DNA from 3 places in the Novosphingobium sp. BL-A-41-Hi4A-0G genome. Region 1 is predicted to be linked to each of the others. Evidence: riboswitches for the same ligand, from Rfam matches in the RefSeq annotation. Region 1 holds a riboswitch; each other region holds the start of a gene.
What was found. Region 1 has a riboswitch for cobalamin ahead of ACZ1JX_RS09605 (TonB-dependent receptor plug domain-containing protein). Riboswitches for the same ligand answer to the same signal wherever they lie in the genome.
Positions count from the first base shown of each region.

Region 2: it holds a riboswitch for cobalamin, as region 1 does, so the genes downstream of both, ACZ1JX_RS20315 (TonB-dependent receptor) here and ACZ1JX_RS09605 (TonB-dependent receptor plug domain-containing protein) in region 1, are expected to answer to the same signal.
Region 3: it holds a riboswitch for cobalamin, as region 1 does, so the genes downstream of both, cobW (cobalamin biosynthesis protein CobW) here and ACZ1JX_RS09605 (TonB-dependent receptor plug domain-containing protein) in region 1, are expected to answer to the same signal.

Region 1 is NZ_CM145501.1:1,994,720-1,999,690, forward strand. Features, by position in the region: gene ACZ1JX_RS09595 (FecCD family ABC transporter permease) at 1-63, opposite strand, end outside; gene ACZ1JX_RS09600 (ABC transporter substrate-binding protein) at 60-938, opposite strand; gene ACZ1JX_RS09605 (TonB-dependent receptor plug domain-containing protein) at 1,064-2,950, opposite strand; cobalamin riboswitch at 3,059-3,257, opposite strand; gene ACZ1JX_RS09610 (cell wall hydrolase) at 3,436-4,602, shown strand; gene ACZ1JX_RS09615 (hypothetical protein) at 4,850-4,971, shown strand, end outside.
Region 2 is NZ_JBVFVU010000003.1:103,591-108,561, reverse strand. Features, by position in the region: gene tnpC (IS66 family transposase) at 1-1,387, shown strand, start outside; gene ACZ1JX_RS20325 (plasmid pRiA4b ORF-3 family protein) at 1,384-1,977, shown strand; gene ACZ1JX_RS20320 (Y-family DNA polymerase) at 1,985-2,383, opposite strand; cobalamin riboswitch at 2,804-3,037, shown strand; gene ACZ1JX_RS20315 (TonB-dependent receptor) at 3,211-4,971, shown strand, end outside.
Region 3 is NZ_JBVFVU010000003.1:98,533-103,503, reverse strand. Features, by position in the region: gene ACZ1JX_RS20315 (TonB-dependent receptor) at 1-189, shown strand, start outside; gene ACZ1JX_RS20310 (HoxN/HupN/NixA family nickel/cobalt transporter) at 271-1,317, shown strand; cobalamin riboswitch at 1,404-1,631, shown strand; gene cobW (cobalamin biosynthesis protein CobW) at 1,814-2,866, shown strand; gene cobN (cobaltochelatase subunit CobN) at 2,877-4,971, shown strand, end outside.

The DNA of each region.
Region 1 (4,971 bases):
GAGCGAGAGCGGGAGGGCCAGCGCGAGGGCGATGAGGAGGATGGGGGTGAGGTTGCGGCTCACTGCGGGTGCCCCTCCACCATCTTCGATGGTCCCCCTCCCCGTACCGGGGAGGAACGGCGGACTTCGGCCAGACGCTCGGCGGCGGCGATCAGGGTGGGGCCGCCACAGTAGAGGAGTTTGGGGTTAAGGGTGGCGCGGCGGGTTGTGCGCAGGGCCTTGAGTGCGGGGTGGCTGAGGACACGGTCGTCGCCCTTCCCTGTCTCGGCAGTCTGGCCTGCGACGAGGATCAGTTCGGGCGGGTCTGCGAGCATCTTCTCGAGCGGGAGAAGATCGGCTTGCCCCAGCCCGCGCGCGGCGGCGAAATTGACATAGCCGGTGCGGCGCAGGAGATCGGCGATCAGGGTGCCGTCGCCGGGGACCAGCCCGCCCGATTGCCAGACGACGGTGGGGATAGGGCGTGTGCCGGGGCGCGGGGTGGCGGCGGCGAGTGCGGCATCGATGCGTTGGATCAGGGCTTCGCCTCGGTCGGGATGGCCCGAGAGGGTGGCGATCTGGCGGATCTGGTCGCGGCTGGCCTCCACCGTGCTGGCCATGCCGAGCGTTTCGAGGCGCAGGCCGAGGCGCTTGTAGGCGCTGGCCGTGGCGGGATCGATGAACGTGCTGCCGAGGACGAGATCGGGTTTGAGCGCGAGGACCTCTTCCACAGTGCCGCGCGTGGACGGCAGCGCGCTGGCGAGGCGTGCGTCCATCGAGGAGGAGCGCGGGTCCTTGCTGTAGTGCGAGATGGCGAGGATCTGCGCGGGGTCTGCCACTTCGGCGAGGATCGCGTCAGTGCAGGGATTGAGGCTGACGAGTGTCGGGTGCGTCTGTGCGCGGGGTTCGGGGGTGGCGTTGGTGTGGGGGATGCAACTGGCGGTGAGGAGAGCTGCAGACAACACCACCCCCTGACCCACTCCTTTGAAAAGGAGCGGGAGACGTGTGCGCAGACGTTCCGTAACACCGCCGAGGTCCCCGCCTTCGCGGGGACACAGAGGTTTGGAACGAGGCGCGGGTGCTGTCATCAGTAGCGCGCGCGGATGCCGAGGTAGGCGGCGCGGCCCCAGGTGCCGTAGTCGGCGACGGTCTGGTACCTGGCGTCGAAAAGGTTTTCGACGCGGCCGTAGAGTTCGACCTTCTCCGTGAGGGGGAAGCTCGCGCGCACGGTAGTCAGCGCGTAGCCATCGAGGCGGCGGGTGTTTGACGCGTTGTCAAAGCTGTCTCCCACAAGGCGCAGGTCGGCCCCGAGGGTGAGGCCTGCGAGCGGGGTTGCCCAGTCGCTCGAGAGGGTGAGCGCCTGGGCGGGACGGCGGGCGAGGTCCTTGCCACGGTTGGCATTGCCGGGAGTGCGGTTCTCGGTTTCGAGGTAGGTGTACGCCGCCTGCAGGTGCAGCGTATCGGTGGGACGGGCGCCGAGTTCGGCTTCGACGCCCTGCGCGCGGGCGAGGCCGACGTTGTCGTAGAGGCCGAAGGGCCGCGTGGCGCAGGCGTTGAGGCTGGCGCAGGAAACGAAGGTGATCAGGTTGCGGCTGTCGCGGCGGAACACGGTGACGGCAGCGTGGACCTTGCCATAAGCCGCGCCCCATTCGAGGCCTGCGTCATAGCTCTTGCTACGCTCGGGGTTGAGCGCGGCGTTGCCGTAGTCCGAGAGCAGCTGGTAGAGCGTGGGGGCCTTGAAGCCCTCGCCGTAGGAGGCACGCAGGCGCAGGTTTTCGACGAGTTCGAACGAGCCGTTGGCGCCGAAGGTCCATGCGGTGCCGAAGCGGCTGTGATCGTCGACGCGGACACCCGCGGCGATGCTGGCGCGGTCGGTGCTCCAGCCGAGCAGGGCATGGCCGCTGGTGAGGCGTGCCTTTGCTTCTGCATCGAAAGTGCTGGAGAAGCGGGTCCATTCACTGTCACCGCCGAAATCGAGGGTGAAATCGGCGGGGAGGTTGAGACGGCCGGTCAGGTCGACGCGTTCGGAGCGGCCCTTGTAGCCATAGGACGGGTCGGTGCCGAAGGTCGGGTCGAAGTAGTCGCGCTTGGTGTCGGAGATGGCAAAGCCGGTGTTGAGCGTGAGGGCGCTGCCGGTGTAGCGCAGGCCGACGCGGCCCGAGGCCTGGCGGGTGGTCTGGTATTCCGGGGTGTCGCCGAAGCTGTAGGTCGGCGGGGCGAAACCGTCGATGTCGGTACGGGTGTCGGCGTAGCGGGCGGTGGCGACGATCGCGAGGTCCTGCGAGAGGTTCACGCGGCCACGTCCGCCGACGCGCCATTGGCGGAAGCCGTCAGGCTCGGTGCCGGATGCGGCAGCGGAGACGCCGTTGCTTTCGGAATAGCCGCCGTTGAGGGTGAGTGCGCCGAAGTCACCGGAAAGACCGGCAGCGGCATCGGCGAGGTAGCTGTCGTTGGCGCCGAGTTCGGCGCTGGCTTCGACGCCGTTCAGGTCACGCGACTGGACTGCGATCACGCCGCCGATGGCCGCGCTGCCCCAGACGATGGAGTTGGAGCCGCGCAGGACGTCGATCCGCTCGACGCCGCCGGGAGTCAGCGTGCCGAAATCGAAGCCGCCCGAGGGGGCCGAGACGTCTTCGAGGCGGACGCCATCGACGAGGACGAGGACCTGCTCGGCGTCAGAGCCGCGCAGGCGCACGCCGGTGAAGCTGCCGGGTCCGCCGTTGCGGGTGATGGTGAGGCCGGGGACGCGTTCGAGGACGCGGGTGATGTCGGGGCCCTGGATCGACTGGATTTCGGCGGCGGTGATGACGGTGACGGGCTGGCCCACCTTCGTCAGGCTCGTCTGACTGCCGGTGGCGATGACGGTGATGGAATCGGCGCGGATCGAGTCACCGGTGACGATATCGTCGGCGCCTTGGGCAAACGCGGGGCTGGCAAACGCGAGGGCGGAAACGGAAAGCAGGTACTTGTTCACGAAACGTAACTCCGGCCACGAACGGTTGATGCCGTTCGTGGCGAGAGGTGCGCTGGGCCTTGGAATAGGCGCGCCTCGTCGCGTGCGCCCGGTACACCCCGCCCGGCCGCGGAACGACTACCATCGGCAGGTTTCCTGGCTCCCGGGTCATCACACGTTGCCTGCCTTCCCAGCGCCGGGATCGATCCGGCACCAGTGGCATCGTCTGGCAGCGCGCTCTCCGGTTACAGTTGCGGGGGCAGCGCCGGATTGGAACCGGCTTCCCTCTTAGCCCGGGTCAGCGGGCACCGTTGGCGTCGGGGGCGGAACTAGCGCCATCGATGTTGCAGTGCAAGAGCGGACATGCACTTCGGGGCAGGTCCGGGGAGCAGGTTAACCGGATGGCAGCGGTTTGTGCCGCATCGGGACAGCGGCGAAAGCGCGGGTGCAGGCCCAAGCGCAAAAGGTTAGCGCAATTGAGGATTTTCAGGATTCGCCGCAGACCCATGCCACTCGAGCTTGCCTACTCGCCGATCGAACTGCCTGCGCAAGCGGCGGTGATGGCGGCTGAGCTGCGGCCGCGCGATTTTGCCGCGCGCATCCGGCGGCGGGACATGCGCTCGATCCGCCGGACGTTGCGCGCGCCTTCGGTGATCAAGCAGCGGCTGGGCGGCGTGGCGATGTTCGGCATCTTCGCGCTGCTGCTCGGGCCGACCGGATGGGGCGAGCCGGGCGGCGTGCAGGCGGCGGTTGCCAGATCGCAGATGGCGGGTCTCCAGCCGTTCGAGCGCGGGGGTGACAGCTTTCCGGGTTCGGCGTTCTACTGGCTCGACACCAGCGACAGCGGGCTGATCGCCCCGACCGAAGCGCAGGCAAAATGGGACCAGAGCCATTCCGATGCCGAGATCGCCACGGCGCGTCCGGTCATGGCGGCGGGCAGCAGCGAGGACCGCTGGCGGGCGCTGCAGTGCCTGACGTCGGCGATCTATTACGAAGCGGCGAGCGAACCCGATGCGGGGCAGCGCGCGGTGGCGCAGGTGGTGCTCAACCGCGTGGCGCATCCGGCATGGCCGAACACGGTGTGCGGCGTGGTCTATCAGGGGTCGGAGCGGCCGGGGTGCCAGTTCTCTTTCGCCTGCGATGGCTCGCTGGCAAGGAAGCCGATGAAGGCGTTCTGGGACCGGGCGCGGCGCGTGGCCGCCGATGCCCTGGCGGGTTACGTCTATGCGCCGGTCGGCCTTGCCACGCATTACCATACGACGGCGGTGCATCCTTACTGGGCGCCGAGCCTGAACTTCATCGGCACGATCGGCGCGCACCGCTTTTACAGCTGGGCAGGCGCGGCGGGGCGGCCCGCGGCGTTTACGGCGCGCTATTTCGGCGGGGAACCGCTGGCCGCGCCGCATCCCCGGACGTGGACGCCCTCGCCCGTCGACATCGCCGATCCGCTGGCACTGGAGAAGGCGTTTGAGGCCGGGCGGATCGTGGCTCCGGCTGCGAGTGTGGTGCCGGTAACTGGCGTGCCGCAGGGTGTGTCCGGGCAGAGCCTTGTGCGGCCGCAAGTGTTGCCGGGGACGAAGGCGGGCGCTGCCGAGGCTCCGGTTTCGGGCAGCGGATCGGTGCTGCCGGGATATGAAAACGCGAACAAGTGGATTGCGCAGCCGGGAGCTTGATGGCCGCAAGGATGGTGCCTGAAGCCCCTCCACCATCCCGGATCACGTCCGGGATGGTCCGCCTCGCCCTTTGTGCTGCGCAAAAACGGGGAGGAACTGGCGATTGATCGCAAATCCGTTTCGCAACGGGTGGTTATCGCTTCCTTTACCGTGTCGTCACACACACTCTTAGCGCAGATGGGCCTAGAGCGGGGTCGTGGAGAACGGTTCCGAATGTCCCCGGGGCCGTAGAGAGATACGAGGTACCATGCTGCGTTTTGCGCCCCGTTACGGCATCATTTCCCCCTGCCTGTCGCGCTCGATCCAAGGGCGGCACTTGCGGGCGGTGAATGACAATGCCGAAAACTGGAGCGGTTCGTGGGCGCAGCA
Region 2 (4,971 bases), on a different replicon from region 1:
GATGGATATCGCGCAACTGCGCCTGATGTTCGAAGAGGTCGAGACCCCGGAGCCGGCCAATGACGACGTAGCCACATCGTCAAAGCTGAAATCGGCACGCAAGGCTGGAGCCCGGACGCCGATCCCGGCGCACGTCCCGCGCCTGACGACGGAGCATCGCCCAGAGCCCTGTGGCTGCGGGGGCGTGGAAACCGTCATCTGCGAAGACGTCACCGAAGTGCTGGATTATGTGCCGGCCCGCTTCCGCGTCCTGCGCCATGTTCGCCCTCGTATCGCTTGCCGGTCTTGCGAGACAATCCGCCAGGCTCCGGCCATTGAGCTGCCGTTGCCCAAGGTCATGGCGAGCAGCGCGCTGCTTGCGCATCTGGTCGTCAGCCGCTTCGTGGATCATCAACCCTGGCACCGCCAGTCGGTGATCTTGCGTCGCCAGGGCGTGGACATCGATCGCGATGTAATGGGGCGTTGGTCCCGCAAGCTGGCTTGGTTGATGGCCCCGCTCGGCGAACGCTTGCTCGCCTACGTCCTCCAAGCTCCCAAGATCCATGGTGACGAGACGCCGGTCACATTGCTCATGGGTGAGGACGGCAGCCACACTGCCTACTTCTGGGTCTATCTGCGCGATGGTCGTTCGAGCGGCGACATGAGCCCGCCCGCTGTGGTGTTCCGCTTCACCACCGGCCGCGGCGGCGAGCATCCCGCAGCCCATCTCGCCGGATATCAGGGATACCTCCAGGCGGATGGCTATGCCGGCTACAACGCGCTGTATCGTGACCCCAAGACGAAGGCCCCGCGCGGCGTGACCGAGGTGGGTTGCTGGGCACATGCGCGGCGCAAGTTTACTGACATCCTGGAAAAGAACCCGTCGCCAGTCGCGGCTGAAGCCGTTGTGAGGATTGGTGAGCTGTTCGCGATCGAGCGCGACATCAAGGGCGCACCACCCGATGCACGACGACAGGTCCGCCAGCAGCAGGCCTCCCCTAAACTGGCTGCCTTACGGCCCTGGCTCGAAGCACAGATGCGCGGGCTGTCCTCAGACAGCGCACTGGCGAAGGCCTGCCGTTATCCGCTCAACCGGTGGGCGGCGATGATCCGCTATTGCGACGATGGCCTGCTCGAGATCAGCAACAACCTGGTCGAAAATGCCCTGCGCGGCGTTGCTCTTGGTCGGCGCAACTGGATGTTCGTCGGTTCGACCAAGGGCGGAGATGCTTCGGCCCTGTTTTACTCGCTTGTCGAGACATGCCGCCTGAACGGCGTGGAACCCGAGGCTTGGTTTACCGACGTCATCGCGCGTATCGGCAACCACCCGATCAACCGGATCGACGAATTGCTGCCATGGAACTGGCATGCGGCGAGAGAGGTCCAGAACCTGGAGTATGCTGCTTGAGCAACGCCTTCATCGTGCGGATGACAATCACCCTAGACGACGTGACGCCGGCCGTCAGCCGCGTAATCGAAGTGCCGCTGGGTATCCGGCTCGATCGTCTGCACAGCGTCTTCCAGGCGGCATTGGCGTGGACGGACAGTCATCTGTGGGAACTGACGTTCGGTCGCACGGGCTTCGGCATCCCAGATCCCGAATATGGCTTTGGCGGTCCGCTCGATGCCCGCAAGGCGACCCTGGGTCAGGCTCTAGAGGGAATGCGGGGCAAGTCCTTCCGATACCTATACGACTTCGGTGATGCCTGGGAGCACAGCGTCAAAATCCAGGGCATCGCTCCGGCCGAGCCCCAAGGCAGCTATCCTCGCCTGCTCGCAGCCACCGGCATGCGACCGCCAGAGGACTCAGGCGGACCTTGGGGCTATGCCGAGAAGCTGGAAGCCCTGGCCGATCCGACACATGAATACCATGAAGAGGCGTTGGAAGCCCTGGGGGACGACCATGATACCGATGCTCAGCCCGACATCGACATGATCCATAACCGCTTAGCAGCGCTGGCAAAGAAATGGGCGCCGCGCCCGCGGAAGGCCAAATAGACTTACGTCAACGCCGCCTTCCGTCGGCGCTTACTTCTGATGCAACCAAGTTGCATACCAGTTCGTCGATCGAGCGCTCTTTTTCGATCGGCAGGCAGCCCTCGATTACAGCGAGGATACGGTGATGGAGCCGAACGTACGCATCAGGCCGTGCTACGATGAAAATCATCTCTGGCACGATCGCTCTGGCTTCGCTTACCGAAGCACCAGAGGGGACCCCCGCCCGCTTCGCTTCGCGGCTGATTGCAATGCAACCAGTGTGCCGGACATCTAGCGGTACTACACCAACCGGCTTCCCACGCAGGACTGGATTAAAATGTTGCTCGGCCGATGCGAAGAAGCTGTCGAAATCGAGGTAAAGCTTTGTCACAGCCGTAAGGGCCTTTTGCGAGGGAATCAGACGCAACCATTCTGGAACATTTAGCGAACATCGGCAATCGAGATCAGCAGAGCAAAAGGGGCTAGGCAACAATCTGGTCAGTGCCTGCCATCAAATTCTTAGACGGCAATCCACTGACCAGCGGGTTTTGATGCGATTGAAATGACCTCGGAATGACCGAATATAGGGCTGCATTTGCCACCTTGTAGGCGGCGATTGCAGGGGCAGCAGGCGACCACTTCCGGTCGTACAGGAGTCCGATGGCCAACGATAGGTTCAGTGAAAACCCGCCATTCAAATCGAGTGCGCGCGGTTGGTGCGCTCTGGCCGTGCCAATGGCAATGGTGGCGCGGGATGCAGTAATCGTTGATTCAATCCCTGCTCCAAGCGTTATTGGCTTTTCCGATCACTTCAGTTAGGTGAGGTATCGACGGGCAGACTAGTCCGCCTTTCATTGATCGCGCCGGTGCCCCCGAAAGGGGCTTAATCGGGAATGCGGTGCGGAAGCTTGCTTCCAAATCCGCGGCTGTCTCTGCAACTGTAAGCGGATAGCGCGATGTACATCGCTCCTCTTGGAAGGGGCAGCCACTGGGCCGGACGCTAAATCATGCGAGGTCTGGGAAGGCGTGCATCAAGCTGTGACCCGTGAGCCAGGAGACCTGCCGGCGTCTGGTCGCTCTTGCCTTGGTCCAGAGGATGGCTGCGGCACGGTGAACTCCGTCTGAGCGACGAACGAGCGGCTGGGGCCGCATCGGAGACGTGCGTCGGCCGCCCATGGCGTCCGGCCGCCGCGCGTGTCGCCCGTTCGCGCGGGTTTGCCCCGGCCACGTCGCAAGACGCCGGGGGACTATTTAGTGATCAAGACCATTACTACCAGCAGCGCCCTTGCGCTGATCTGTATCGGAAAACCGGCATTTGCCGAAACCTCTGAAAAGGCATCGCAAACAAGCGCGGATGCAGTCGTGGCGGGTAACGACATTGTGGTTTTCGGTCGCGGTGAGGCCATGATCGGCACTGCCAAATCAGCGAGCGAAGGAAGCGTCGGAGGGGCCGATCTCCTCGTGCGGCCTCTTCTCCGCGTGGCCGAACTGCTGGAAGCGGTGCCCGGGCTGGTTGCAGCCCAGCATTCTGGGAGCGGCAAAGCCAACCAGTATTTCCTGCGCGGTTTCAACCTCGACCATGGGTCTGACTTCAGTACCTATATCGATGATGTGCAGATGAACTTTCGTACCCACGGACATGGTCATGGCTATCTCGACCTCAACGGCCTCATTCCGGAGATCGTGGGCCGGGAGGATTTTCGTAAAGGGCCCTACCGCGCCGATGGCGGTGATTTCGCTCTGGCGGGAGCAGCCTATATGACGACCATCAAGGGTTATGACCGGCCATGGGCATCGGCCGAGACTGGTTCATATGGTTGGCGCCGCGTCGCTGCGGGTGGAACATTGCACGACCTGGGCGGCGGAGACCTCACGCTTGTCGCCCAGGCCAAGGCCTATGACGGACCGTGGCAGGAACCTGAACGTCTGCGCCATTACTCGGGGTTCGCGAAATATAGCATGCCGACCGGTGCGGGCACATTGGAGGCATCTCTCCATGCCTACCGGGCGACATGGCACCCAACCGAGCAAATCCCCGAGCGCATTATCGGCACGGCGTTGTGTGCGGATGTGTTCTGCTCTCCAGATCCTTCCGCGCGGGGTGAGACGACGCGCCTGGTGGCTAACATCGCGGTCAAGCAACCGACATGGCGCGCCAATGTCTATGCCCAGTTTTACGACTGGTCGATGTTCTCGAACCCCACTTACACCGATCCGGATGGCACAAGCGCGCAGATCAAGCAGTTCGACCGGCGTTGGGTCCTCGGGCTGTCCGCACAAAAACATTGGGAAATCGCTGACAGTCTGGCTGTGAGCCTTGGCACCGAAAACAGATACGACGCCGTCGGGAATGTTGGTGTCGATCGAACGGCTGCCCGCGCATTTCTTGAATCTCTCGGGCACTTTCGGGTCGGGGAATTGTCTTCCGCGCTCTACGGCGAAGTCGCTTGGAAACCCTTGGCGGGACTGCGTGTGACAGGTGGTCTTCGCGGGGACTATTATCACTATTCCGTGCGTGCACGAGATTCTGTTGCGGCGTCGCTGGGCGAAGGCAGTGGCTCAGCGTCGATTCTCTCTCCCAAGGCGTCAATCGCCTATCAGGTTACGCCGCATCTTGAACTCTACGCCAACTGGGGCCGTGGATTCCATTCCAACGATGTTCGGGGTGCGGTCAACAGGGACACGCCTGTTCCCGTTCTGGTTCGCGGCATCGGCAAGGAACTGGGAGGACGCATTCAATTCTCCGGGGTCACGTTAACCGCGACTTACTGGTGGCTGCATGTCGGCAGCGAACTTCGTTTCATTGGCGATTCCAATGCTGTTGAACCGTCGGGTGCCAGTGGGCGTCATGGCTATGAAATCGTCGCCTTCTGGCGGCCGTTCCCTTGGCTTGCGCTTGATGGAAACTATACCGCCAGCCATGCGCGCTTCGACAATGGCGATCACATCCCCAATGCATTTGAGAACGCGGCTTCAGCCGGTGCCGCCATCATTCTTGATCCCTGGGAAGCCAGC
Region 3 (4,971 bases), on a different replicon from region 1:
GCGTGGAAGGGCAAGAAGGTCGAGATATTTGGAGAAGTGCTGAACATCTTCGACAGCCGGGACAAGGACATCGCCTATTATTACGAGTCCTACATCCCCGCCTTCGATGCAGGTGCTCCGGTGGAAGGCCGGTTGAGCCGCGTGGTCGAGCCTCGAACTGTGAGGATTGGCGCAAAGGTCAATTTCTAGCGAAATCCCTTGATGGGCGGCGCTGCAGCACGTCTGCGGCGCCATCCTTCGTTTGTATATTCCTCAATCGCCGAGCCAATCATGCACCTCACGAAGTCACTGCCATCCCTGTCTCTGCGCCGACGAATTGGTGCCTTGTTTGCCGGATTGATCGCCGCCAACATTGGGGTCTGGGTCTGGGCATTCAGCCTGTTTCATGCACAGCCGTTAATGCTCGGCACCGCTGTGCTTGCCTGGGGGCTGGGCCTGCGTCACGCGGTTGATGCCGATCATATTGCGGCGATTGACAATGTGACCCGCAAGCTGATGCAGGACGGGCAGCGCCCGGTTTCGGTCGGATTCTGGTTCGCGATCGGGCATTCCGGAATCATTGCCATAGCATCGATCATCATTGCGGTGACGGCCAGCGCGCTGTCGCAGTTCGGCGCCTTCAAGGAAATCGGTGGCGTGATTGCAACCGTGATTTCCGCGCTTTTCCTGTTCACGATCGCCGGCATGAACCTGGTCATCCTGCGCTCTGTCTGGCGGACTTTTGCCCATGTTCGTGCAGGCGGCAGCTATGCCGAGGACGATCTTGATCTGCTATTGGGTGGGCGCGGTCTGCTTTCCAGACTGTTCAGGCCGATGTTCCGCCTCGTGAACAAAAGCTGGCATATGGCCCCGCTGGGGTTTCTGTTCGGGCTTGGGTTCGATACAGCAACCGAAGTTGCCATTCTGGGCATGTCGGCCAGCCAGGCCGCCGATGGCCTGTCGATCGGGACAATCCTGGTCCTGCCCGCCCTGTTCGCGGTCGGTATGGCCCTCATCGATACGGCGGACGGCGTGGTGATGCTGGGCGCTTATGAATGGGCCTTCGTGAAGCCGATCCGCAAGCTCTACTACAACATCACCATCACCCTGATCTCGGCCATCGTGGCGATTGTCATTGGTGGAATCGAAACGCTGGCCCTGATTGGCGACAAGCTGGCCCTTACGGGTGCGCCATGGCGGATCGCCATTGAACTGGGTGAAAATTTCAATGGTCTGGGCTTCGCCATCATCGGTCTTTTCGTGTTCTGCTGGCTGGCGAGTTACGCGATCTATCGATGGAAGCGGTTCGATGAAATCGAGGTTTCGGTCGGTGCCTGACCGTCCACGTTGCGTGAAGCAACATCATCAATTGGCTTGGCTGGCATTTTCGTCTAGAGCGCGCGGTGAAGGATCGGGGTAACCCGCCCTTCAATGATCGCGCCGGTGCCCCGCAAGGGGCTTAATCGGGAATGCGGTGCGGGAGCGTGCTCCCAAATCCGTGGCTGTCCCTGCAACTGTAAGCGGATAGCGCGATGCACATGCTCCTGAATTCAGGAGCAGCCACTGGGCAGCGCGCAAGCGCCAAGTCTGGGAAGGCGTGCATCAAGCTGTGACCCGCGAGCCAGGAGACCTGCCGGCGCACCGGTCGCTCTTGCCTGATCCAGGGGATGGTCACGGCACGGTAACTCTCCGTCTGAGCGACGAAGCTGTGTGGCTGGGGCTGCACGGGTTGCGTGGTTACGGGTGCTTTGTCGCGCCCGCCCGTCGTCGCGCGCCGACCGGACTTGTCCGGCAAGCCCCGCCGTGTCTCGCTCTGGCGCGCGGGGAAGTTACTATGCCAGACCTGTCCAAGGCGTCCCTGTCCAAGGTGCCGGTCACCATCATCACGGGCTTTCTGGGCGCGGGGAAAACCACGCTCATCAGCCACCTGATCCACAATGCCGGTGGCCGCAGGCTGGCCGTGGTGGTCAACGAATTCGGTTCTCTGGGTGTGGATGGCGAGATTCTGCAGTCCTGCGCCATTCCTGATTGCCCGGCGGAAAACATCGTAGAGCTGGCCAATGGCTGCATCTGCTGCACCGTGGCGGACGATTTCATCCCGACGGTGGAAAAGCTGCTGGCGCTTGATCCGCGCCCCGATCACATCCTGATCGAGACATCGGGTCTGGCGTTGCCAAAGCCGCTGCTCAAGGCGTTCGACTGGCCTGCGATCCGCAGCCGGATCACCGTGGACGGCGTGCTGGCGCTGGCCGATGCCGAAGCGGTCGCGGCAGGCCGGTTCGCGCCCGATGTGGCAGCGCTTGACGCCCAGCGCGCCGCCGATCCGAGCATCGATCACGAGACGCCGCTGTCGGAAGTGTTCGAGGATCAGCTGGCCTGCGCCGACATGATCCTGCTGACCAAGGTCGATCTGGCCGGACCCCAAGGCGTAGCCGCCGCGCGCGCGATCATTGCGGCAGAGCTTAGTCGCCCGGTTCCGGTGATAGAACTGACCGAAGGCGTGGTCGATCCGCGTGTGATCCTGGGGCTTGATGCCGCAGCCGAGGACGACATCGCCGCGCGCCCATCGCACCATGATGGTGAGGATGATCACGAACACGACGACTTTGACAGCACCGTTATCGAATGGGGCGAGATCGCCGATCCGGCGGCGCTGGTCGCGCGGATCGAGACGCTGGCCCGCGATCACCATATCCTGCGCGTAAAGGGCTATGCCGCCGTTGCGGGAAAGCCGATGCGGCTGCTGGTGCAGGCGGTGGGCGCGCGGGTGCGGCACCAGTACGATCGCCCGTGGCGCCCTGACGAGCCGCGCCGCACCACGCTGGTCGCCATTGCCGAGCACGATCACGTCGACGCCGATGCCATTCGCGCGGTGCTGCTGGCGTAAGGCGCGGGCCATGCACGTCATTTTCCGCGAAACGCACGGGATGGAGGAAACCGCCGTCCCGCAGGATCTGGGGCAAGAGCCCGCGGATCTTGTGGTCCTGTCCTTTTCGGACAGCGATCTGGGGGCGTTCGCGGCGGCATGGCATCAGGCCCGTGCAGACGATGCGACATTTCCTTCGCTGCGGCTCGCCAATCTGGCGGCGCTGATGCATCCGCTGTCGGTCGACACGTATGCCGAGCGGACGCTGTCGGGCGCAAAGGCGATCCTGATCCGGCTGATCGGCGGCACGCCCTATTGGAGCTACGGGCTGCAACAGGTCGAGGCGCTGGCCCGGTCGCGCGGGATCGTGCTGGCCGTGCTGCCCGGCGACGGCTTTGAGGATGCGCGGCTGGATGCGGCCTCGACCGTGCCGGTGACCGCGTTGCGCGAACTTGCGCAGTGGTGCGATGCTGGCGGTGCAAGGGCGGCGCAGGCGGCGCTTGCCGCGCTGTCGCAGCTGGCGGGGCTGATTGATGCCCCCGCCCGGACATTCGATCCGCTGCTGATGGCGGGAGGCTGGCATCCCGGCCGGGGCGTGATCGATCTTGAAGCCTTTGCGCGCGATCCCGCAAGGCCGCTGGTCCTGATCGTGTTCTATCGTTCTTACCTGACCGCCCACGATCTGGACCCGTTTGCCGCCCTGCATACCGCGTTCGAGCAGCGCGGTTTCGATGCATTGTCGATCTTCGTCCCCTCGCTGAAAGCCCCGCAGGTGCGCGAACAGGTGGACCGCTGGGTGCGCGGGCTTGGCCCGGCAGCGATCATCAACGCTACCGCTTTTTCCGCGCGGGGCGATGACGGCGCCACCCCGCTTGATGGCGCGGGCGTTCCCGTGTTTCAGCTGGCGCTGGCCACGTCCGGGCGCGCGGGATGGGCAGCGGCTTCGCGCGGGCTTTCCCCGGCAGACCTTGCCATGCACGTGGTCTTGCCCGAAATTGACGGGCGGGTGTTTGCAGGCGTCGCCAGCTTCAAGGAGGCGGGGACGCGCGATCCCGCGCTTGGCTTTGCCCGCACCATCCATCGCGCCGATGCAGGCCGGGTTGGGGCGATCACCGCGCGGGTGGCGGGCTGGATCGCACTTGCCCAAACGCCGGTTGCAGAACGGCGGGTTGCGCTGGTCCTGTCTACTTATCCCGGCAAGACATACCAGATGGCCCACGCCGTGGGGCTGGATGCGCTGGCTTCTGCCGAGGCGATCCTGGCCGATCTGGCCGAGGCGGGATATGCCACTGACGCGCAGGCCGGACTGGCAGCGCTCCTTCAATGCACACATCAGCACTGGCCGATGGCAGAGTACCGCAAGGCTTTGGCAGCACTGCCCGATACCCTGCGCGCTGAACTTTTCGCCGCATGGGGCGAGCCGGAAGCCGATGCTGCCGCCGCCGATGGCGCGTTCCGTTTTGCCGCGCTGCCCATCGGCAACGCGCTGGTAGCCTTGCAGCCCGAACGCGGCGAACGCGCCCATCGCGACGGCGACTATCACGACCTGTCCCGCTGCCCGCGCCATGGCTATGTGGCGTTCTACCTGTGGCTGCGCCAGCGAAGCGTGGACGCGCTGGTGCATATCGGCGCACATGGCACACTGGAATGGCTGCCGGGCAAATCAGTCGCGCTGTCCGATGCTTGCTGGCCCGAGGCGCTGACCGGCGCGATGCCGGTGATCTATCCGTTCATCGTCAACGATCCCGGCGAAGCGGCGCAGGCCAAGCGCCGGATCAGCGCGGTTACGATCGGGCACGTTCCCCCGCCACTGGTGCAAACGCAAAGCGGTGCGGGGCTGGCCCGGATCGAGGCGCTGCTGGATGAATTCTCCAACGCTGGCGGGCTGGACCCGGCCCGCCGCGACCGTCTGCAAGTGAACATCCGCGACGAAGCGCGCGTGCTGGGACTTGAGGCGGAACTGGGCCTTGATGACGCGGCCACGCTGGTCGAGGCGATCACCCGGATCGACCGCTTCGTTTGCGATGTAAAGGACAGCCAGTTCGGTGACGGGCTGCATGTGTTCGGGCGGGGAGATCAGGGCGCAGCCGAGCGGGCCGGATTGCTGGCGGCACTCGACGGACGCC